Regions from separate parts of the Enterobacter sp. SM3 genome, predicted to be linked through region 1. Evidence: predicted binding sites of a transcription regulator. Region 1 holds the regulator's gene; each other region holds the start of a gene.
What was found. The regulator LexA, encoded in region 1, represses DNA repair genes until DNA is damaged. The targets are predictions, from matches to a motif close to TNCTGTATGTACATACAGNA.
Positions count from the first base shown of each region.

Region 1 (7,516 bases):
TTCGTCTTTATTCATCATCGTGTCCTCTTAGTTAAGCGTCGGGTCGTAACGTCCGTTACGTTCTTTTCTGCTGGACGTGATAATTATTGTAGTTAAGGATTCGGCAGTTGATTTCATATTCGGAATCTTTAACCGTCACGATATATCGTGACGTGAAGAGAACCAGGTATTGTTTTGCCAGTGGCGGTGCCAGATAAAAGCCAGCGATATCCCTCGCAGCGAGAGGAAAACGGCCAGGGCCAGCCACAAACCGTGATTACCCAGCCAGGGAAGCGTCAGTAGCGTCAGGCCAAACCCTGCCGCCGCGACCGCCATGCTGTTGCGCATTTCCGCTCCGCGCGTCGCACCAATAAACATGCCGTCCAGCAGATAACACCAGACGCCGACCACCGGTAATATGACTTGCCAGATGAGATAGTGACTCGCCAGTTCGCGCAGCGCAGGGATAGACGTTAGCAATGCAACGATCTGCTCACCCAGGCAGGCGTAAACCAGGCCGAACGCCAGCGCCACCAGTCCCGACTGACGGCAGGCTGCCCGCCAGACGTCCCGAAGCTGCCCGCTTTCGCGCGCACCGTACGCCTGCCCGGAATGCGCTTCTACCGCATAGGCAAAACCGTCCAGCGCGTAGGCGGTAAAGGTCAGTAGCGTCATCAATACCGCGTTGACCGCAACGATTTCTGGCCCCAGTCGAGCCCCGAATACCGTCAGCGCGCCGAAGCAGAGCTGAAGCAGCAGCGAGCGCAGCATGATGTCACGATTAAGTGCCAGCAGCTTACGGATATTGCCGCGCCATGCGGTTTTGAGCAGCGCCAGGGAGATGCCGCGCATCGCCAGCACGCGCCAGACCATCCACAGGCCAATAATAAAGGTTCCGTACTCGGCAATCGCCGTCGCCAGCGCCGCGCCCTGCACATTCATATGCAGACCCATGACCAGCCAGACATCCAAAACGATATTGAGCAGGTTACCCACCACCAGCAAAATGACCGGCGCACGGGCGTACTGAACGCCCAGTAGCCACCCCAGCAGAACCAGGTTAGCCAGCGACGCGGGCGCGCTGAGCCAGCGGATTTCAAGGAAACGTCGCGCCTGCGCCAGTACCGCCTCGCTGCCGCCAACAACATGGAGTGCAAGGTCGATCAGAGGCGTACGTAATAAAACGATTAACGCCCCCGCGCCAAGCGCAAGGATCAGCGGCTGCACCAGCGCGCGCGCCAGACGCAGCGGATCTTTTGCGCCATAAGCCTGTGCCGTAAGCCCGGTGGTGCTCATACGCAAAAAGAGCAGCAGCATAAACAGGAAGCTGGTTGCCGTCGCGCCAATCGCCACGCCGCCAAGATAAACAGGCGAATCAAGGTGACCAATAACGGCAGTATCGACCAGACCGAGCAAGGGAACGGTAATATTGGAGAAAATCATCGGCAGAGCAAGACGCCACAATGCCTTATCGGATGCCGTCAGCAGTGACATGAAAAATACCGGGAGTGGAGAATGAAGCAGGCTACAGCGGCGCCATAGCCTGTCAGGAAGAGGTTACAGCCATTCGCCGTTGCGAATGACCCCAACCGCCAGTCCTTCGATAGAGAAGTTGTGTTCGCGGAGATCGACCACAATCGGGGAGAACTCATTGTTTTCAGGCAGTAGCTGAACGGTGTTCCCCTGTTTTTTCAAACGCTTGACGGTGACTTCATCATCAATGCGTGCGACAACCACCTGGCCGTTACGCACATCCTGCGTTTTGTGCACCGCAAGCAGATCGCCGTCAAGAATGCCGATGTCTTTCATCGACATACCGCTGACGCGCAGCAGGAAATCAGCGCTCGGTTTGAACATGGCCGGATCGACCTGGTAGTGGCCTTCAATATGCTGCTGTGCCAGTAAAGGCTCACCGGCAGCAACACGCCCCACCAGCGGAATGCCCGTCTCTTCTTCCACCAGTAGGCGGATACCACGTGACGCGCCTGAAACAATCTCAATCACGCCCTTACGCGCCAGCGCTTTGAGGTGTTCTTCGGCAGCATTCGGAGAACGGAAGCCCAGACGCTGCGCGATTTCCGCACGCGTGGGTGGCATACCCGTCTGGCCGATATGATCCCGGATGAGATCAAACACCTCTTGCTGCCTGGTCGTTAACGCTTTCATTCCGCCCCCTGGGTGTATATACAGTTATGCTGTGAGTATATACAGTCAAAGGCGATTTTGGAACCAAAAACTGCACAAAAAACCAGGGACTTAATTATTCCTCGAGGCTCATCGGAAATGTGACCAAAGCAGCGTGACCCAGGTGATTACGGCAGTGATAATCGCCAGCAACACGGCAGCAGAGCCCATGTCTTTTGCGCGGCCAGAAAGCTCGTGGAAATCTGAACCAATGCGATCAACAACAGCTTCAATAGCGCTATTAAGAATTTCCACTATCATCACCAGAAGCACGGAACCGATAAGAAGTACGCGGGTAATAGCATCAACATCAAGGAAACAGGCGATGATCACCGCGATGATAGCGGCGACGCCCTCCTGGCGAAAGGCGGCTTCGTTGATCCACGCGGCACGGAACCCTTTCCATGAATAGCCGGCGGCTTTGATGATACGCGTTAACCCAGTGGTATTATTGGCCATTAAAAGAACCTTTTATGAAAAAAAGCGTCAGTAACAGGAACTGTAGCGCGTTTCGCTACAGCCTGAAGTATGACGGGTAACAACAGAAATTTTGCGCGCTTTCTGTTATCCTTGCGCCGCAATTGCATTATTAACCAGAGGCTTTACATCGTTTATGTCCGGCTGGCCACGAATTTACTACAAATTACTTAATTTACCATTAAGCATCCTGGTAAAAAGCAAGTCTATCCCAGCGGAACCCGCGCTGGAATTGGGGCTCGATACGTCGCGTCCTATTATGTACGTTTTGCCTTATAACTCGAAGGCAGACTTACTAACGCTTCGCGCCCAGTGTCTGGCGCATGACTTACCTGACCCGCTTGAACCGCTAGAAGTTGACGGCACTTTACTGCCGCGCTACGTGTTCATTCACGGTGGACCGCGCGTGTTTACCTACTACACGCCAAAAGAAGAGTCCATCAAGCTGTTCCATGACTATCTCGACCTGCACCGCAGCAACCCCGATCTGGATGTGCAGATGGTGCCGGTATCGGTGATGTTTGGTCGTCGCCCGGGCCGTGAAAAAGGTGAAGAGAACCCGCCGCTGCGCATGCTTAACGGCATCCAGAAGTTCTTCGCGGTCTCCTGGCTGGGACGCGACAGCTTTGTGCGTTTCTCCCCTTCCGTTTCGCTGCGTCGAATGGCGGACGAGCACGGCACCGACAAGATCATCGCGCAGAAACTGGCGCGCGTGGCGCGTATGCACTTCGCCCGCCAGCGCCTGGCTGCCGTAGGGCCGCGTCTCCCGGCGCGTCAGGATCTGTTCAACAAGCTGCTGGCCTCCAAAGCGATTGCCCGCGCCGTCGAAGACGAAGCGCGCAGCAAGAAAATATCGCATGAGAAAGCCCAGCAGAACGCCATTGCACTGATGGAAGAGATTGCAGCGAACTTCTCATACGAGATGATCCGCCTGTCCGATCGTATTCTCGGCTTTACCTGGAACCGCCTCTACCAGGGCATCAACGTTCATAACGCCGAGCGCGTACGCCAGCTGGCGCATGACGGCCATGAGATTGTCTATGTTCCCTGCCACCGCAGCCACATGGACTACCTGCTTCTTTCCTATGTGCTCTATCATCAGGGGCTGGTACCGCCGCACATTGCTGCCGGTATCAACCTGAATTTCTGGCCAGCAGGCCCGATTTTCCGCCGCCTGGGCGCCTTCTTTATCCGTCGTACCTTCAAGGGCAACAAGCTCTACTCCACCGTGTTCCGCGAGTATCTGGGCGAGCTGTTCAGCCGCGGCTATTCTGTGGAGTACTTCGTCGAAGGCGGTCGTTCCCGTACCGGACGCCTGCTCGATCCGAAGACCGGCACGCTGTCGATGACCATTCAGGCGATGCTGCGCGGAGGAACCCGTCCAATCACGCTGGTGCCAATCTACATTGGCTATGAGCACGTGATGGAAGTGGGCACGTACGCCAAAGAGCTGCGCGGTGCGACCAAAGAGAAAGAGAGCCTGCCGCAGATGCTGCGCGGCTTAAGCAAGCTACGCAATCTCGGTCAGGGCTATGTGAACTTTGGCGAGCCGATGCCGCTGATGACGTACCTGAACCATCACGTTCCCGAGTGGCGCGAATCCATCGATCCTATCGAAGCGATTCGTCCAGCCTGGCTGACGCCAACGGTTAACGGCATCGCGTCCGAGCTGATGGTGCGCATTAACAACGCCGGTGCGGCTAACGCCATGAACCTGTGCTGTACGGCGCTTCTGGCTTCGCGTCAGCGCTCGCTGACCCGCGAACAGCTCACGGAGCAGCTGGATTGCTATCTGGACATGATGCGCAACGTGCCGTATTCCGTTGATTCAACTGTGCCTTCTGCTACCGCCAGTGAGCTTATCGATCACGCGTTGCAGATGAACAAGTTTGAAGTCGAAAAGGACACGATCGGCGACATCATCATTCTGCCGCGCGAGCAGGCAGTTCTGATGACGTACTACCGCAACAACATCACCCATATGCTGATGCTGCCGTCGCTCATGGCGGCCATCATCACCCAGCATCGCCGTATCTCGCGTCAGGAACTCTTGCGTCACGTTGATACGCTCTACCCGATGCTGAAAGCGGAGCTGTTCCTGCGCTGGAGCAAAGATGAGCTGGCGGGCGAACTGGATAAACTGACGGAAGAGCTGCGTCGTCAGGGGCTGATTACCGTCTCAAACGACGAGCTGCACATCAATCCTTCACGCTCCCGCACCCTGCAACTGCTGGCGGCCGGCGCGCGCGAAACGCTGCAGCGCTACGCCATAACGTTCTGGCTGCTGAGTGCGAACCCGTCTATCAACCGCGGTACGCTGGAGAAAGAGAGCCGGACGCTGGCACAGCGCCTGTCCGTTCTGCACGGCATTAACGCCCCTGAATTCTTCGACAAAGCGGTCTTCAGCTCTCTGGTGCTGACGCTGCGTGACGAAGGCTTCATTAGCGATACGGGCGATGCCGAGCCGGAAGAGACGCTGAAGGTGTACCAGATGCTGGCAGAGCTGATCACTTCGGACGTGCGTTTAACGATTGAGAGCGCGACGCAGGGCGAGTGATGTGAAAAAGCCGGGTGGTGGCTTCACCTGACCCGGCCTGGCGTTCTGCATAATATAAAGGCCCGGTAAGCGCTAACGCTACCGGGCCTTATTTTTGAGCCTTGTTAAATCACCGCATTCAGCTCAGCAGCGTAAAGGCAATCATCCCGACAATCGCACCCGTCGTGCCGAGGATGGTTTCCATCAGCGTCCAGGTTTTCAGGGTTTGCGCTTCGGTGGCGCCGGTAAATTTACCGAACAGCCAGAAGCCCGCGTCGTTAACGTGAGAGACCACAATCGAACCGCCCGCGATACAGATAGACAGCGCGGCCATCTGCGCACCGGAGTAGTTCAGCTGTTCAATCACCGGCATCACCAGACCCACGGCGGTTAAACACGCCACGGTTGCGGAACCCTGGATGATACGCACCGCCGCGGCCAGTACGAAGCAGGTTACCGCAATCGGCAGGCCCATCCCGGTCAGCGCTTCGCCCAGAGCCGGACCCACGCCGGAATCCACCAGCACCTGCTTGAACACGCCACCGGCACCGATCACCAGCAGGATAATACCCGCAGGCTGCAGCGCGGCACCGCAGATCTCCATCACTCGGTCTTTTGGCATCCCCTGACGCATCGCCAGGCCGTAAATCGCCACCAGACAGGCCACCAGGATCGCCGTGAACGGGTGGCCGATGAACTCGAACCATTCGTAGGCGCTGGAACCCACCGGCACAAAGCGCGCGGCGATGGTTTTCAGACCCACGAGAACCAGCGGGAGCAGGATCAGCGACAGGCTGAAGCCGAAGGACGGCATTTTGCCCTCGCCCAGGTGCGGCTCGGTGACGTCATCCGGAATGTGCAGCTCAACGTAACGGCTGATGAAGTTGCCCCACAGCGGACCGGCAATAATCATCCCCGGAATTGCCGCGCATAGGCCGATCAGGATCATCCAGCCAAAGTCAGCGTGCATCTGGGACGCCAGCAGCATCGGCGCAGGCCCCGGCAGCAGAAACGCTGCGGCCGCCGCCACGCCCGCAAACAGCGGAATAACCAGCTTCACGAGGTTAGTGCCGGTATGGCGCGCCATGGAGAACGCGACGCTTATCAGCAGCACAACGGCCACTTCGAAGAACAGCGGCAGCGCGCAAATCAGGCCAGCCAGGCCAATCGCGTAGTGCGCACGGCTGTGGCCGAAGGATTTCAGCATCTTGACGGCAATCTGGTCGACCGCGCCCGTCTCGTGCAAAATCTTGCCAAACATCGCGCCAAGGGCGACCACAATCGCCAGGAAGCCCAGCGTACCGCCCATCCCTTTTTCCATCGTCGCGGCGATCTTGTCGAGCGGCATACCGGAAAAGAGACCTGCACCTATAGAAACCACCATCAAAGCAACAAAAGCGTGCATGCTCGCCTTCATCACTAAAAACAGCAGCAGCAACACGGAACCCACTGCTGTTAAAACTAGCGTTAATGTACTCAAAACTTACTGCCTTTTATTAATGACCTCGATGGTGCTGGCAACAACACCTTCCAGTGACTGATCGATATCAACCACTAAGACGTCTTTCTCATCTTCACCCGGCTCCTGCAGCGCTTCGAACTGCGTCACCAGCATCTGGGTTTTGAAGAAGTGACCTTTACGCGCCTTCAGACGGCTTTCAATCACCTCGAAATCCCCTTTCAGGTAGATGAAAGAGAGGTTCGGGTTGCCGTCGCGCAGCAGGTCGCGATAGGTTTTTTTCAGCGCAGAGCAGACGATCAGGGAGACTTTGTTAGTGCGCTGCATAGCGAACGCGGCGTCATTCAGCGCCTGCAACCACGGTTTGCGGTCGTCGTCGTTCAGCGGCTCGCCGGAGGCCATTTTCATGATGTTGCTGCGCGGATGGAGGAAGTCGCCATCAAGGAACGCAGCCTGGAGTTGATGCGCCACTTCACTGGCTACGGCTGATTTCCCGCTACCGGAAACGCCCATCAGGACGTAGACGTGGTGATCGTGATTAGTCGTGCTCAAAGGGTGTCCCTCAGTCAATTGTTACGGGTAACAGTTATCGGTAACATTGTCCTGCTGGGGCAAAAGAGAAGCAATATCCAAACGTGCGCGAAGTGAATAAGTGTGAGCTACTTCAAATTTGTCAGTTCAAATAGATCCACCCGGTGACAAGGTGAAACCTAAATCTAACATTTTCGGGGTAACCGTCTCGCCACGAATGCGCGCCAGCAGGCGTTCTGCGCCAATGCGGCCCATACGTTCACGCGGGGTCAGGACGCTCGCCAGACGCGGCTCCATCACCTGGCCGATGTCGTGGCCGTGGAAACCGGCAATCGCCATATCGTCGGGGA
Region 1 is NZ_CP099971.1:354,824-362,339, reverse strand. Features, by position in the region: gene GVO84_RS01570 (CsbD family protein) at 1-15, opposite strand, end outside; gene dinF (MATE family efflux transporter DinF) at 136-1,473, opposite strand; gene lexA (transcriptional repressor LexA) at 1,537-2,145, opposite strand; gene GVO84_RS01555 (diacylglycerol kinase) at 2,254-2,622, opposite strand; gene plsB (glycerol-3-phosphate 1-O-acyltransferase PlsB) at 2,777-5,197, shown strand; gene gntU (gluconate transporter) at 5,316-6,656, opposite strand; gene gntK (gluconokinase) at 6,660-7,187, opposite strand; gene gntR (gluconate operon transcriptional repressor GntR) at 7,314-7,516, opposite strand, start outside.

Region 2 (7,516 bases), 1.3 Mb from region 1:
CTGGGCGGTTTTGCCACCACCCTTTCCTGGCTTTTTGCCACGCTGGTGAGCATCGTCCTGATTTTCACGCTTCCCCTGACCCGTTCCTGCTGGGAAATCACAAAACTCTCCTTAATCCCCTACGGGAATGAAGCCATCCACGTTGACGAGCTGAATCCGGAGAGCAAAAACGCCCTGATGAATACGGGCGGAACCCTGCTGAACATTCTGTGGCTGATTTTCTTCGGCTGGTGGCTGTGCATCATGCATATTTTTGCCGGTATTGCACAGTGCATCACGATTATTGGCATTCCGGTGGGGATCGCGAACTTTAAGATCGCCGCCATCGCCCTTTGGCCCGTCGGCCGCAGGGTTGTTCCGGTAGAAGTGGCCCAGGCGGCGCGTGAAGCAAACGCTCGTCGTCGTTTTCAGTAAATAAGGACCGGCCGCGTTTATGCTAAGCCCACTGCTTCGCCGTTATACCTGGAACAGCACCTGGCTATACAACGTCAGGATATTTATCGCGCTTTGCGGCACGGTTGCCCTGCCCTGGTGGCTGAATGATGTCAAGCTCACCATTCCACTCACGCTGGGGGTGGTGGCCGGGGCGCTGGCGGACCTGGACGATCGGCTGGCCGGGCGTTTACGTAACCTGGTCATTACGCTTGTCTGCTTTTTCATTGCGTCAGCGTCCGTTGAGCTGCTTTTCCCGTGGCCCTGGCTGTTTGCCCTGGGCCTTACGCTCTCAACCAGCGGGTTTATTTTGCTGGGCGGCCTCGGACAGCGCTATGCCACCATCGCTTTTGGTGCATTGCTGATCGCCATCTACACCATGCTGGGCGTTTCCCTGTACGACCAGTGGTACCAGCAGCCGGTTCTGCTGTTGCTGGGCGCCATCTGGTATAACCTGCTGACGCTAACCGGTCATCTGATCTTCCCGGTTCGCCCTCTGCAGGATAACCTTGCCCGCAGCTTTGAGCAGCTAGCCCACTATCTGGAACTGAAATCCCGGCTGTTCGACCCGGATATCGAGGAAGAAAGCCAGGCTCCGCTCTACGATCTGGCGCTGGCAAACGGCCAGCTGGTCGCCACCCTTAACCAGACAAAAGCCTCTCTGCTTACCCGTCTGCGCGGCGATCGCGGCCAGCGCGGAACCCGAAGGACCTTACACTACTATTTTGCCGCCCAGGATATTCATGAACGCGCCAGCTCTTCACACGTTCAGTATGCTGCCCTGCGCGAGAAGTTCCGCTACAGCGACGTCATGTTCCGCTTCCAGCGCCTGCTGTCCATGCAGTCCCAGGCGTGCCAGCAGCTCTCACGCTCCATTCTGCTGCGCACGCCCTATCAGCATGATCCCCGCTTTGAACGCGTATTCAGCCACCTTGATGCGGCGCTCGACCGCGTTCAGGCCAGCGGAACGTCACCGGAGCACATCAAAGCGCTGGGCTTTCTGCTGAACAACCTGCGGGCGATTGATGCTCAACTGGCGACAATTGAGTCCGAACAGGCGATGGCGCTGCCGGGCAGTGAGGTGGAAAACCAGCTTGCTGATGACAGCGTGCACAGCGTTAGCGATATGTGGCTACGGCTGAGCCGCAACTTTACGCCGGAGTCAGCTCTCTTTCGCCACGCGGTGAGAATGTCGCTGGTGCTGTGCGTGGGTTATGCCTTTATTCAGATAACCGGGCTGCACCACGGCTACTGGATCCTGCTGACCAGCCTGTTCGTCTGCCAGCCGAACTATAACGCCACCCGACACCGCCTTGCGCTGCGTATTATCGGCACGCTGGTTGGCGTCGCGATCGGCCTTCCGGTGCTCTATTTTGTGCCCTCCATTGAAGGTCAACTGATTCTGATCGTGATCACCGGCGTGCTGTTCTTTGCGTTTCGCAACGTGCAGTATGCTCACGCCACCATGTTCATCACGCTGCTGGTGCTGCTCTGCTTTAACCTGCTGGGTGAAGGGTTTGAAGTCGCCCTGCCCCGCGTGATCGATACCCTGATTGGCTGCGCGATTGCCTGGGCCGCGGTCAGCTTTATCTGGCCGGACTGGCGTTTCCGCAATTTGCCGCGCGTGGTAGACAGGGCGATGAACGCCAACTGTCGATACCTTGACGCTATCCTGGAGCAGTACCACCAGGGGCGCGATAACCGCCTGGCTTACCGGATAGCACGTCGCGACGCGCACAACAGTGATGCAGAACTGGCCTCCGTTGTCTCTAACATGTCTACGGAGCCTCGCGCCACGGCGGAGATCCGTGAGACCGCGTTCCGCCTGCTCTGCCTGAACCATACGTTCACCAGCTATATTTCGACGCTGGGTGCCCACCGTGAGAAACTCACCAACCCGGGTATTCTCAACCTGCTCGATGACGCCGTCTGCTATGTTGATGATGCGCTTCATCACCGTCCAGCCGATGAGCCCCGCGTTCAACAGGCACTGGATGAACTGGCTCAACGCATTGCGCATCTTGACCCAGGAAACGACAGCAAAGCGCCGCTGGTTCTTCAGCAGATAGGCCTGCTTATCGCTCTGCTGCCTGAAATTTGCCGGCTGCAACAGCAAATCGCTACCTGGAGGAGTGATTCTCCTGTGGCTCAGGCAGCGCATTAAACCACTCCGTCAGCTCCCGGCGAATGCCAGCCGGGAGTGCCGCCTCATGCAGCCCTTCGATTGCCCCTTCCAGCGCAAAGAGAACTTTAATACTGAGCGCTTTGTTTTTTGCCCGCATCTTTAGCCAGCTCGCTCTGGCACCCAGCTCCCGCAGCGTTTCCTCGTTGGTAATGCCTGCTTCAAAGAGCAAGACTTCAAGCTGAAAGGTCAGGTTTGGCAGATCCTTGAGTCGGTTTCGCTGATGGCGTTGATAGCGTTCTTTTCTTGCCGCACTGAGCGCAAACGAGGAGAGCTGAAGCAACCGCTCCCTGTCCTGCCATAATCCGTCATCCACACGATAATAGTTGAGCAGCACCGGGCGGCCTCGCTTCATCAACGTCAAAAATGAAGAGGCATTCTTTACACAGTATTTCGCACTCTCCTCACAGGCGCGAAGATAAAGCTCGCCATCGGACACCATGGCAAAAACCGCATCATCCACCGCCAGGGTGTAGCCTCCAAACAGCGCGCGATGATGTATCTCGCCCAACGGGGAGAGGTATTCCTGGGATTTATAAATCCGTTCATAAGATATCTTTTTCATGATATTTCCCTTAAAAATCATAACGTAACAACGAAATTTCTTACTAGCGGATCCGTTAGCAGGAAAATAGGCAACTTATCGCCGTTGAGCAAGATGATTTTACGAGGGGCATCAAGATTGAATGAATTTTGCGAGTCGCTTTCCGAAAATGAGGTTGATCTTTATGCATTCAGGGGTTACTGTATATCCATACAGTAACTACAGGGCTGGAATGAATATGCACACTTCAGGCTATGCAAATCGCTCAACTTCTCTCTCTTCTACCGCAGGCAATGTCGCGCAGAATTCCGTCGAGCGTGTTTCCACGGGGCTTATCAGTGAAGTGGTTTATCGTGAAGACCAGCCCCTGTTGACGCAACTTCTGCTGTTGCCATTATTGCAACAGCTTGGTCAGCAATCACGCTGGCAGCTTTGGCTCACCCCTCAGCAAAAACTGAGCCGTGAGTGGGTTCAGTCCGCAGGCCTTCCGCTCACCAAGGTCATGCAAATTAATCAGCTCTCGCCGTGCGATACCGTGGAGTCGATGATCCGCGCGTTACGCACCGGAAATTACAGCGTGGTGATTGGATGGTTACCGGAAGAATTGACGGAAGAGGAACATTTCCGTCTGACAGAAGCAGCTGAAGAAGGGAATGCGATCGGGTTCATTATGCGTCCGGTTCGATCGGATTCTTACCGCAGAGGACAACTTTCTGGGCTAAAAATTCACTCGAATTTGTATCATTGAGTGAAATTAAGATTTTTCCTGGAATTTTTTTTGACTACAAGATGGCATTAAAGTTCCCTGACTGAAAATTGCGGCAAGGCTTGTCTGGTGCGGTTCTCCTTAATTTTATTGCACAAAATTCGTTCGAAAAATGTTAAATAATCGGTATACGGAACTTTTTTTTTCATATGCCTGACGGACTTCACACTTGTAAGTTTTCAGCTACGTTGTAGACTTTACATCGCCAGGGGTGCTCGGCCTAAGCCGAAGATATCGGTAGATTTATATTTGACCACGCCCCCCGGTGAAGGATTTAACCGTGATTCTCTCCTGAGACTTTCATGGCGAATTTTGGATGATAACGAGGCGCAAAAAATGAAAAAGACAGCTATCGCGATTGCAGTGGCACTGGCTGGCTTCGCTACCGTAGCGCAGGCCGCTCCGAAAGATAATACCTGGTATGCAGGTGGTAAACTGGGCTGGTCTCAGTTCCACGACACCGGCTGGTACAACAGCAGCCTGAACAATGATGGCCCAACTCACGAGAGCCAGCTTGGTGCAGGTGCGTTCGGTGGCTATCAGGTTAACCCGTATGTTGGTTTTGAAATGGGTTACGACTGGTTAGGTCGTATGCCATACAAAGGCGACACCATCAACGGCGCTTTCAAAGCACAGGGCGTTCAGCTGACCGCTAAACTGGGCTACCCAATCACTGACGATCTGGACGTGTACACCCGTCTGGGCGGCATGGTATGGCGCGCAGACTCCAGCAACAACATCTCTGGTGACAACCATGACACCGGTGTTTCCCCAGTATTCGCTGGTGGCGTTGAGTGGGCTATGACCCGTGACATCGCTACCCGTCTGGAATACCAGTGGGTTAACAACATCGGCGACGGCAACACCGTTGGTGTTCGTCCAGACAACGGCATGCTGAGCGTAGGTGTTTCCTACCGTTTCGGCCAGCAGGAAGAAGCAGCACCAGTTGTTGCTCCAGCGCCAGCTCCAGCTCCAGAAGTACAGACCAAGCACTTCACTCTGAAGTCTGACGTTCTGTTCAACTTCAACAAAGCGACTCTGAAACCAGAAGGCCAGCAGGCACTGGATCAGCTGTACACCCAGCTGAGCAACCTGGATCCTAAAGACGGTTCTGTAGTGGTTCTGGGCTTCACCGACCGTATCGGTTCTGACGCTTACAACCAGAAACTGTCTGAGAAACGTGCTCAGTCTGTTGTTGATTACCTGATCTCTAAAGGTATCCCAGCTAACAAGATCTCCCCACGTGGTATGGGCGAATCTAACCCAGTTACTGGCAACACCTGTGACAACGTGAAAGCTCGCGCTGCACTGATCGACTGCCTGGCTCCAGATCGTCGCGTAGAGATCGAAGTTAAAGGCATCAAAGACGTTGTAACTCAGCCAGCGGCATAAGTTATCGTCTTATAAAAAAACCCCGCCATGCGGGGTTTTTTATTGTCTGCAGAAAAGAAAAATCTACTTTTTACCCAACAGAGCCTGAAGGTCGTTCTTCAGCGTCGACATCTGATTGGCGTACTTCTCTTTATGTTCGGCATCCTCAATCAGCTGCACGATGGTTTCCGAAAGCGTTTTGCCCCGTCGTTGTGCCAGCCCGGCCAGGCGTTGCCAGACAACGAACTCCAGGTCGATTGATTTTTTGCGAGTGTGTTGATGCTCAGCATTAAAGTGCCGTTTGCGTCGCGCGCGGATAGTTTGCTTCATCCGGTTTAACAACGCGGGATTGATGTGTTTCTCAATCCAGCTGTTAACCTGTACCGGTTCATTTTCGAGGGTCAGCAAAATATCCACGGCTTCTTGCGCAGCGCTGGCTTCGATGTAGCAGGTGATCAGCTCCCCTTCACGGTGCTTTTTGACCAGGTACTTCCATTTCCAGCCGCTTTCGAGATTTTCCAGTTGTTGATATTTCATTGCGATCTCAGTGTTACCACGTAACTCTGTTCAGAATATCAGTTTTTTAGCAATCTGCTGAAAAGAAATCATATCCTGTGAGTGAATGCAGCCAATCGCCCTGTCGAAATACCCAATCCTGCTTGGGTACAGCCCCCCGCTTACGGTATACTCCACGCTTTTACATCTGACTAAAAAACATCAACTTTGACCATTACGAAACTTGCATGGCGTGACCTTGTTCCGGATACCGAAAGTTACCAGGAACTGTTTGCACAGCCCGAACTCGCAAAAGAACACGAATTCATCCTTAGCGATACGCAGCCTCGTTTGCATTATGCGCTGGAGCAGGTGTTAAGCCCATGGGCAACAGCGCCCTTCATGCTGCTCAAGGCCCCGGAAGAAGCGGAGTACCTGACGCTGCTCGGAGATGCCGTACGTCAGCTGAAGCCGGAAGCGAACGCAGTTTTTGGTGGCCAGTATCGTATTGCGGGACATGATGTCACTTTCGAACTGGCGACGCAGGCCGATGGTCGTTTTGCCGCTAAGGGTGAAGTGATTACCGCGAACTGGGCCGAGGCGGAACAGCTCTTTGGTTGTCTGCGCCAGTTTAACGGTGAACTTTCGCTGCAGCCGGGGCTGGTACATCGCGCAAATGGCGGTGTTCTCATCATCTCACTGCGTACCCTTCTCTCGCAGCCGCTGCTGTGGATGCGTCTGAAAACCATCGTGCACCAGCAGCGTTTCGACTGGGTGGGCTACGATGAGTCTCGTCCTCTGCCTGTCTCCGTTCCGTCTATGCCGCTGTCGCTAACCGTCGTGCTGACGGGCGACCGTGAATCGCTGGCGGACTTCCAGGAAATGGAGCCGGAACTCGCTGAGCAGGCGGTGTATAGCGAATACGAAGACAACATCCAGATTGCTGATGCCGACGATATGGCACAGTGGTGCCAGTGGGTGATGGCCGTTGCTGAACGTTTTGCGCTACCAACCCCTGCGGCTGACGCGTGGCCGGGCTTAATCCGCGAAGCGGTGCGCTACACCGGTGATCAGGAAACGCTGCCGCTTTGCCCGCTCTGGATCGGTAAACAGCTGCGTGAAGTGGGTGCTATCAGCGGTGACGGAGCGTTCACCGGTGAACAGCTCACTCAGATGCTGGCTCAGCGTGAGTGGCGAGAAGGCTACCTTGCCGACCGTATGCAGGATGAAATTCTGCTGGAACAAATTCTGGTGGAGACCGAAGGCGAACGCATCGGGCAGATCAACGCCCTGTCGGTGATTGAATTTCCCGGCCATCCGCGCGCATTTGGGGAACCGTCCCGTATCAGCTGCGTTGTCCACATTGGCGATGGCGAGTTCACCGATATCGAACGGAAAGCCGAGCTGGGCGGCAACATTCACGCGAAAGGCATGATGATCATGCAGGCGTTTTTGATGTCAGAGCTGCAGCTTGAGCAACAGATCCCCTTCTCCGCCTCGCTGACGTTTGAGCAGTCCTACAGCGAAGTGGATGGCGACAGCGCCTCTATGGCCGAGCTGTGTGCCCTAATCAGCGCCCTGGCGGAAGTGCCCATCAATCAGAACATCGCGATCACCGGTTCGGTGGACCAGTTTGGTCGTGCCCAGCCAGTGGGAGGCCTCAACGAAAAGATTGAAGGCTTCTTCTCTATCTGTCAGCAGCGCGGTTTAAACGGCAAACAGGGTG
Region 2 is NZ_CP099971.1:1,645,163-1,652,678, reverse strand. Features, by position in the region: gene GVO84_RS07610 (YccF domain-containing protein) at 1-414, shown strand, start outside; gene yccS (YccS family putative transporter) at 434-2,596, shown strand; gene GVO84_RS07600 (TfoX/Sxy family DNA transformation protein) at 2,553-3,179, opposite strand; gene sulA (SOS-induced cell division inhibitor SulA) at 3,397-3,906, shown strand; gene ompA (porin OmpA) at 4,261-5,316, shown strand; gene matP (macrodomain Ter protein MatP) at 5,380-5,832, opposite strand; gene GVO84_RS07580 (AAA family ATPase) at 6,019-7,516, shown strand, end outside.
Region 2: sulA (SOS-induced cell division inhibitor SulA) is a predicted target of LexA. The motif match lies at 3,357-3,376, and genes of this name have one in related genera.

Region 3 (7,516 bases), 610 kb from region 1:
CTGGCTGTATGCCGCGCATAACCCGCAGCTCAAAGCCGCTGTCGCCTGGTACGGCAAACTGGTGGGTGAAAAAACGCTGAATTCACCGAAACATCCCGTCGATATCGCCACCGAGTTAAATGCCCCCGTGTTAGGGCTTTACGGCGGACAGGACACCGGTATTTCGCTTGATTCGGTAGAGACCATGCGCCATGCGCTCCGTGCGGCAAATGCGAAGGCGGAGATTGTGGTCTACCCGGATGCCGGGCATGCGTTTAATGCCGATTATCGTCCGAGCTATCACGCAGAATCAGCCCAAGATGGCTGGCAGCGGATGCTGGCGTGGTTTAGCCAGTACGGCGGGAAGAAAGCGTAATAACAAAAAAGCCCGGTGGCGGCTACGCCTTACCGGGCCTACAGACAGACCGGGTAAGCGATAGCGCCACCCTGCAATCCAGCATTACTACGCCTGACGCAAATTCTGCGCCGCCTTCACCATGTTGGCGAGCGCCGCGCGCGTCTCCGGCCAGCCGCGGGTTTTCAGTCCGCAGTCCGGGTTCACCCACAGGCGCTCTGCCGGAATGCGCTGGGCCGCTTTTTTCAGCAGGGCTTCTATCCACTCCACGCTCGGAACGTTCGGGGAGTGAATGTCGTACACGCCCGGCCCGATTTCATTCGGGTAGTCGAACTCTTCAAACGACTCCAGCAGCTCCATGTCCGAACGCGAGGTCTCGATGGTGATCACGTCGGCGTCCAGCGCGGCAATCGAATCCATGATGTCGTTAAATTCGCAGTAGCACATGTGGGTGTGGATCTGCGTGTCGTCCTTCGCCACCGCGGCGTTAATGCGGAACGCTTCCACGCCCCACTGCAGGTAGGCATCCCAGTCGCTGCGGCGCAGCGGCAGACCTTCACGCAGCGCAGGCTCGTCAATCTGAATGATGCCAATACCTGCCGCTTCCAGATCCGCCACTTCATCACGCAGCGCCAGGGCTATCTGTTTGGCGATGGTTTCACGGGTCACGTCTTCACGCGGGAACGACCAGCAGAGAATGGTCACCGGACCGGTCAGCATCCCTTTTACCGGCTTGTCGGTCAGGGACTGGGCATACTTCGCCCACTCCACGGTGATCGCTTCCGGGCGGCTGACGTCACCAATGACCACCGGCGGCTTCACGCAGCGGGAGCCATAGCTCTGCACCCAGCCGTTCTGGGTAAAGACAAAGCCGTCCAGGTGCTCACCGAAGTATTCCACCATGTCGTTACGCTCGGCCTCGCCGTGCACCAGCACGTCCAGCCCCAGGCGTTCCTGCTCGATAATCGCCTGCTTGATGTGTTCCGCGATGCCGGTGCGGTAGTGATTCGCATCCAGATTGCCCTTTTTGAAGTCCAGACGCAGACCGCGGATCTCCGTGGTTTGCGGGAAAGAGCCGATAGTCGTGGTCGGCCAGGCGGGCAGGTTGAAACGGGCACGCTGCGCTTCGGCACGCACCTCATACGGGCTCTGGCGCTGGCTGTCCTGGACGGTGATGGCCGCCAGACGTTTTTCCACCGCCGGGTTGTGCACGCGCGCAGAGTGCCGACGTGCCTGGATCGGGGCGCTCCATTCGGTAATCGCCGCCGTGTCGCCGCTGTTGAGCGCGTCGCGCAGCAGCGTCAGCTCGTCACATTTTTGCAGGGCAAAGGCAAACCAGCTTTTTACTTCGGCATCCAGGCGGGTCTCCACGCTCAGATCGATCGGGCTGTGCAGCAGGGAACAGGAAGAGGCCACCCAAAGCTCACGTTTGCCGACGATGTCTTTGATTTGTGCATATTTCTCGGTGAGATCGGCACGCCAGACGTTGCGACCGTTAACCAGCCCGGCGGAAAGCAGCCAGTCCGCTGGCAGGCGCTTGTGCAGCTCCGCCACATCATCTTTACCGTGAACGAGGTCAACGTGCAGGCCCTGTACCGGCAGCGCGGTAATGGTCTTCAGGTTCGGCGTCACGCCTTCGAAATAGGTGGTGAGCAGCAGCTTCACCTGCCCGGTGAGCGCGTCATACGCCGGTTTGAAGGCATCGAGCCACGCCTCCGGCAACTCAAGCACCAGCGCCGGTTCGTCGATTTGTACCCATTGAATGCCGCGCTTGCCCAGCTCAATCAGCACCTGTTTGTAGACCGGCAGGATATCCTTCAGCAGGCTGAGTCGGTCAAACGGCTCACCTTTCACTTTGCCCAGCCACAGGTAGGTGACCGGCCCCAGCAATACGGGCTTCACCTGATGACCCAGCGCCAGCGCTTCGTCCACCTCGTCCAGAAGCTGCGTCCAGGTCAGCCTGAACTGCTGGCCTTTCACGAACTCCGGCACCATATAGTGATAATTGGTGTTAAACCACTTGGTCATTTCCGCCGCTGCCGCTGGCTCACCCGTTGGCGCGCGGCCGCGGCCGATGCGGAACAGAGTATCGATATCTACCGATCCATCTTTGTTCTGATGACGAGCCGGCACGTTGCCAAGCAGCAGGCTGGTCGTCAGAACATGGTCGTACCAGGCGAAATCGCCCACCGGCAGCAGGTCAATACCCGCCTGTTTTTGCTGCTCCCAGTGGCGGGCGCGCAGCTCGCGCCCCACCGCCAGCAGCTCTTCACGGGTGGCGTTCCCCGCCCAGTAGCTTTCTTGCGCTTTTTTCAGCTCGCGACGCAGGCCAACGCGAGGGAAACCGAGAGTGTGATTGCGGATTGTCATGGTATGCCCCTTGTGAAATTCGTTATTTAGACGTCCAGATGTTTACACATCTATAATTGGCAGGTACTGTATATTCCTCAAGCGCAATATGTTCATGGCGAAGTGAAGGACTTTCATGATCGAGATAAAACACCTGAAAACGCTACAAGCGTTGCGGAACTGCGGCTCGCTCGCGGCGGCTGCGGCCACGCTGCACCAGACCCAGTCCGCCCTTTCTCACCAGTTCAGCGATCTGGAACAACGCCTCGGCTTCCGTCTTTTTGTGCGTAAGAGCCAGCCCCTGCGCTTTACGCCTCAGGGTGAAATTCTTCTTCAACTGGCGAATCAGGTACTGCCGCAAATCGCCAGCGCGCTGCAGGCGTGTAACGAACCGCAGCAGACCAAGCTGCGTATCGCCATTGAGTGCCACAGCTGTATTCAGTGGCTGACCCCCGCGCTTGAGAACTTCCGCCAGAAGTGGCCGCAGGTGGAGATGGACTTCAAATCCGGCGTGACCTTTGACCCGCAGCCGTCGCTGCAGCAGGGCGAGCTGGACCTGGTGATGACTTCTGACATCCTGCCGCGAAGCGGCCTGCACTATTCGCCGATGTTTGATTATGAAGTGCGCCTGGTGCTGGCGCCGGACCATCCGCTGGCGACCAAAACGCGCATCACGCCGGAAGACCTGGCGACAGAAACGCTGCTGATTTATCCGGTCCAGCGCAGTCGTCTGGATATCTGGCGCCACTTCCTGCAGCCTGCAGGCATTAGCCCGCAGTTGAAAAGCGTGGATAACACGCTGCTGCTGATTCAGATGGTGGCGGCCAGAATGGGTATCGCGGCGCTGCCGCACTGGGTGGTGGAGAGTTTTGAACGCCAGGGTCTGGTACAGACCAAAACCCTGGGTGAAGGACTGTGGAGCCGACTGTACGCCGCCGTGCGCGATGGCGAGCAGCGTCAGCCGATTACGGAGGCGTTTATTCGCTCAGCGCGGAACCACGCGTGCGACCATCTTCCGTTTGTGCGGAGCGCGGAGCGACCCATCGGCGATGGACCCACAGCGAAGCCAGGATCACCGCTCCCCCAATAATGAAGCTCGGCCAGTGCGGCTGTTGCTGCCAGATGGCGAGGTTGACCAGCAGCCCTGCCGGGACATGCACGTTGTTCATGATCCCCAGCGTACCGGCGTCTACCTGCGTAGCGCCGTAGTTCCACATGAAGTACCCCAGCCCTGACGCCACCACGCCCAGCCAAACCAGAACGCCCCACTGCACGGTGGTGGTCGGCAGTTTTTGCGGGTTACCGAGCATAAACCACGCTGCCACCGCGACAATTGCGGCGCCCATATAAAACCAGGCGAACGCGTTATGCTGCGGCATCGGACGGGTTTCCATCAGGCGCTTATAGCCCACCATGCCGATGGCAAAACTGATGTTGGCGAGCTGGACGAACATCAGCCCGGTCCAGAAGTGATCGCTGACTTTGTCATAGCGAATAATCGCCGCGCCGATCACCGCCAGCGCCGCGCTCAGCAGGTATCCCCATCGCAGGCGGCGTCTGCTGAGCAGGTCGTAAATCAGCGTGATATAGAGCGGCGTCAGCACGGTAAAGAGCAGGAACTCGGAGACAGACAGGTAGACGTAGGCCCGGAAGCTAAACAGATACATGATGCCGAGCTGCATCGCCCCCACCAGCATGTACAGCACAATCGTTTTCAGCGATTGCCCGCGCGTGCGCAGAAACGGCAGGAACACCAGCGCCGCCAGCCCCACGCGCATCAGCACCGAGAAGTAGCTGTCGACCGAACCGGCAAGGTATTCGCCAATCAGGCTAAAGGAGAAGGCCCACAGGATAGTGGTGATAATGAGTAGCGCCACAATGCTTGTCTCTCAAAAAGAAGGAGAGGCATTGTAGCGAACTCTTTAGTTGACATCTGAGCAATAAACAACCAAATGAAGATTATTCAAGGAACAGTTTGCGCAGATACTTCGGCACCGCGTTGTCTGCGTTGGTGCCGATCACTTCCAGCTCCGGGTGCAGATCTTTCAGACGCTGGTGCGCATTCTCCATAATGCAGCCCTTGCCTGCCATCGAAAGCATTTCGGCATCGTTCATGCCGTCACCAAAGGCGATACAGTCCTTCAGCTCGAAGCCCAGACGTTTCGCGACGGCTTCCAGCGCGTGACCTTTGGAGACGCCCCCCGCCATCACTTCCAGGCAGGTCAGGGTTGAGAAGCTCACGTTGACGCGATCGCCCCAGCGGGCGTTGATCGCCTGCTCCAGCGGCAGCAATTCCTCATGGTTTACACAGGTGAAGAACACCTTACTGATCCCTTCCTGCTCCAGCAGACCCGGCTCGTACAGTGAGTACTGGAATACGGCTTCTTTGAAGAAACGCATCTCTTCCGGGCGGTGACGGTTCATAAACCAGTCGTCGTCGCGATAAACGTTGGTGACGATATCCGGATTATTGTGCACCACGCCGAACAGATCGGCGGCAATATCGCGATCCAGGTTGTGGGTAAAGATCAGGTTGCCGTCGGTATCGTGCACGCGGGCACCGTTGGAGGTGATCATGTACGATTTGATTTCCAGATTATCGCGGATCTGCCCCACGTCCACGTGGTGGCGACCGGTGGCAAACACGAAGTTCACGCCACGGGCGGTCAGGAGTTTTAAGGTCTCTTTCGCGTAAGGCGAGAGGGTGTGGTCGGGGGAAAGCAGCGTGCCATCTAAATCAGATGCAACAACCTGGTACATAGGGATTTCAACCTCTGGTGGAAAACAAAAATCAATTATGCCTGTTGAAAAATTCAACAATGGCGTTGAGCGCGACTGAGCGCATAGCGTCCTTTTCAAAAAGGATCTCATGGTACGCGCCGTTAATGACCAGCGGTTTTCCCCCTTCACAAGGGTGACCGGCGGCAGCGCGCAGTTCGCAATAACGGTCATGCATGCGGTTATCCACCACACGCTCTTCTTCAGCCTGAATCAGGAGCGTTGGCGTGTCGTCATTGCCGACGCCAGCCAGCACCTGCTCACCGGCAAGAATACCTTCCCGCACCCAGTGATAGGTCGGGCCACCCACGCGCAGGCGCGGTTCATCGGCATAAAAACGCAGGTTACGACGATAGCGCTGTCGGCTGTGGGTCAGCACGTTCATCGCAAACGGCAGTGCACGCCAGCGCCCCGTCCCGATGGCATAGCCTTCTCGAATGCGCTGATGGCCCTCAGCCCAGTCAAGAATATGACGCACCATCCAGTCAGGAAAACGCATGACGATGCCATACATCGGCGCGGTGAGCGCAATGGCGTCGCACTGGTGCGCGTGGCGCTGTAAAAACAGCGTTGAAATCGCGCCGCCCATTGAGTGCGCCAGAATATAGCGCTTCCGCCAGGGGCCAGGCTCGACCTCCTGCTGCCAGAACGCGGCGAGATCGTCGACGTAATCGCTGAAGTTATCCACGTGGCCGCGATGCGTATCCGATAGCAGGCGACCAGAAAGCCCCTGCCCGCGGTGATCGATAATCAACACATCGAAGCCCAGATGGAACAGGTCATAGGCCAGTTCGGCGTATTTGATATAGCTCTCAATACGCCCGGGGCAGACCACAATGACCCGGTCATTTTTCTTATCGTGAAAACGCACAAAGCGTACCGGAATTTCACCGACGCCCGTAAACTCATCTTCCTCACGCTGGCGCCAGAAATCGGTCAGCGGCCCCATGGAGAAAGCAGCAAATGCGTTTTCTCGTGTTTCCCAGTCCTTTTTCTGCTGAAACATCGGGTTTCTACTCACCTAAGCCAAGGAATATCGTTTTTTCGTAACCGGTCACAAAATGACTCAACAATAGCGTATTGTGGCATAAAAACAGACGATTCGGGAGTTTCAAATGACCTTCGAGTGGTGGTTCGCTTACCTGCTGACATCCATCATCCTTAGTCTTTCACCGGGCTCGGGCGCCATTAACACCATGACCACCTCCATCAACCATGGCTATCGCGGTGCGGCGGCGTCGATTGCCGGTTTGCAGACCGGGCTGGGCATTCATATTGTGCTGGTCGGGATTGGTCTGGGGACCCTGTTCTCCCGCTCCGTGCTGGCCTTTGAGGTGCTGAAATGGGCCGGGGCAGCGTATCTGATTTGGCTCGGTATCCAGCAGTGGCGCGCGGCAGGCTCCATCAACCTGAATACGCTCGCTCAGACGCAAAACCGCGGCCATCTGTTTAAGCGCGCGGTGTTCGTCAACCTGACCAACCCGAAGAGCATCGTTTTCCTCGCCGCGCTGTTCCCGCAGTTTATCGTGCCGCACCAGCCCCAGGTGATGCAGTACGTGGTGCTGGGTGCGACCACCATTATCGTCGATATCATCGTGATGATTGGTTACGCGACGCTGGCGCAGCGAATTGCGGCGTGGATTAAAGGGCCTAAGCAGATGAAGGCCCTGAATAAAGTCTTTGGCTCGCTGTTTATGCTGGTTGGCGCGCTGCTTGCGTCAGCACGTCACGCTTAGCGAGAAATGATGAGATGAATGCCAAAGCCGGCGAACAGCGCGCCGGCGAAGCCGTCAATCCACTTCGCGATACGCTGGTAGCCGCGGCGCATCGCCGGTAAGGCAAACAGGCTGGCCACGATGGTAAACCAGGCAAAGGTTTCAACAACGATCAGCAGGAAGATGCCCCAGCGTGCGCCCGCACCGACGCTATCGCCGACAAACAGCGAGAACACGGAGCCGAAATAGATAATCGCTTTTGGGTTTGCCAGATTGGTCAGCAGCCCTTTTACAAAGCTGCGGCCGCCCGTTGCCAGCTCCACCTTTGGCTCTTCCGGCT
Region 3 is NZ_CP099971.1:4,614,214-4,621,729, forward strand. Features, by position in the region: gene GVO84_RS21690 (dienelactone hydrolase family protein) at 1-355, shown strand, start outside; gene metE (5-methyltetrahydropteroyltriglutamate--homocysteine S-methyltransferase) at 443-2,704, opposite strand; gene metR (HTH-type transcriptional regulator MetR) at 2,820-3,773, shown strand; gene GVO84_RS21705 (carboxylate/amino acid/amine transporter) at 3,661-4,560, opposite strand; gene yigL (sugar/pyridoxal phosphate phosphatase YigL) at 4,643-5,443, opposite strand; gene pldB (lysophospholipase L2) at 5,475-6,467, opposite strand; gene rhtB (homoserine/homoserine lactone efflux protein) at 6,577-7,197, shown strand; gene rhtC (threonine export protein RhtC) at 7,194-7,516, opposite strand, start outside.
Region 3: metR (HTH-type transcriptional regulator MetR) is a predicted target of LexA. The motif match lies at 2,769-2,788, and genes of this name have one in related genera.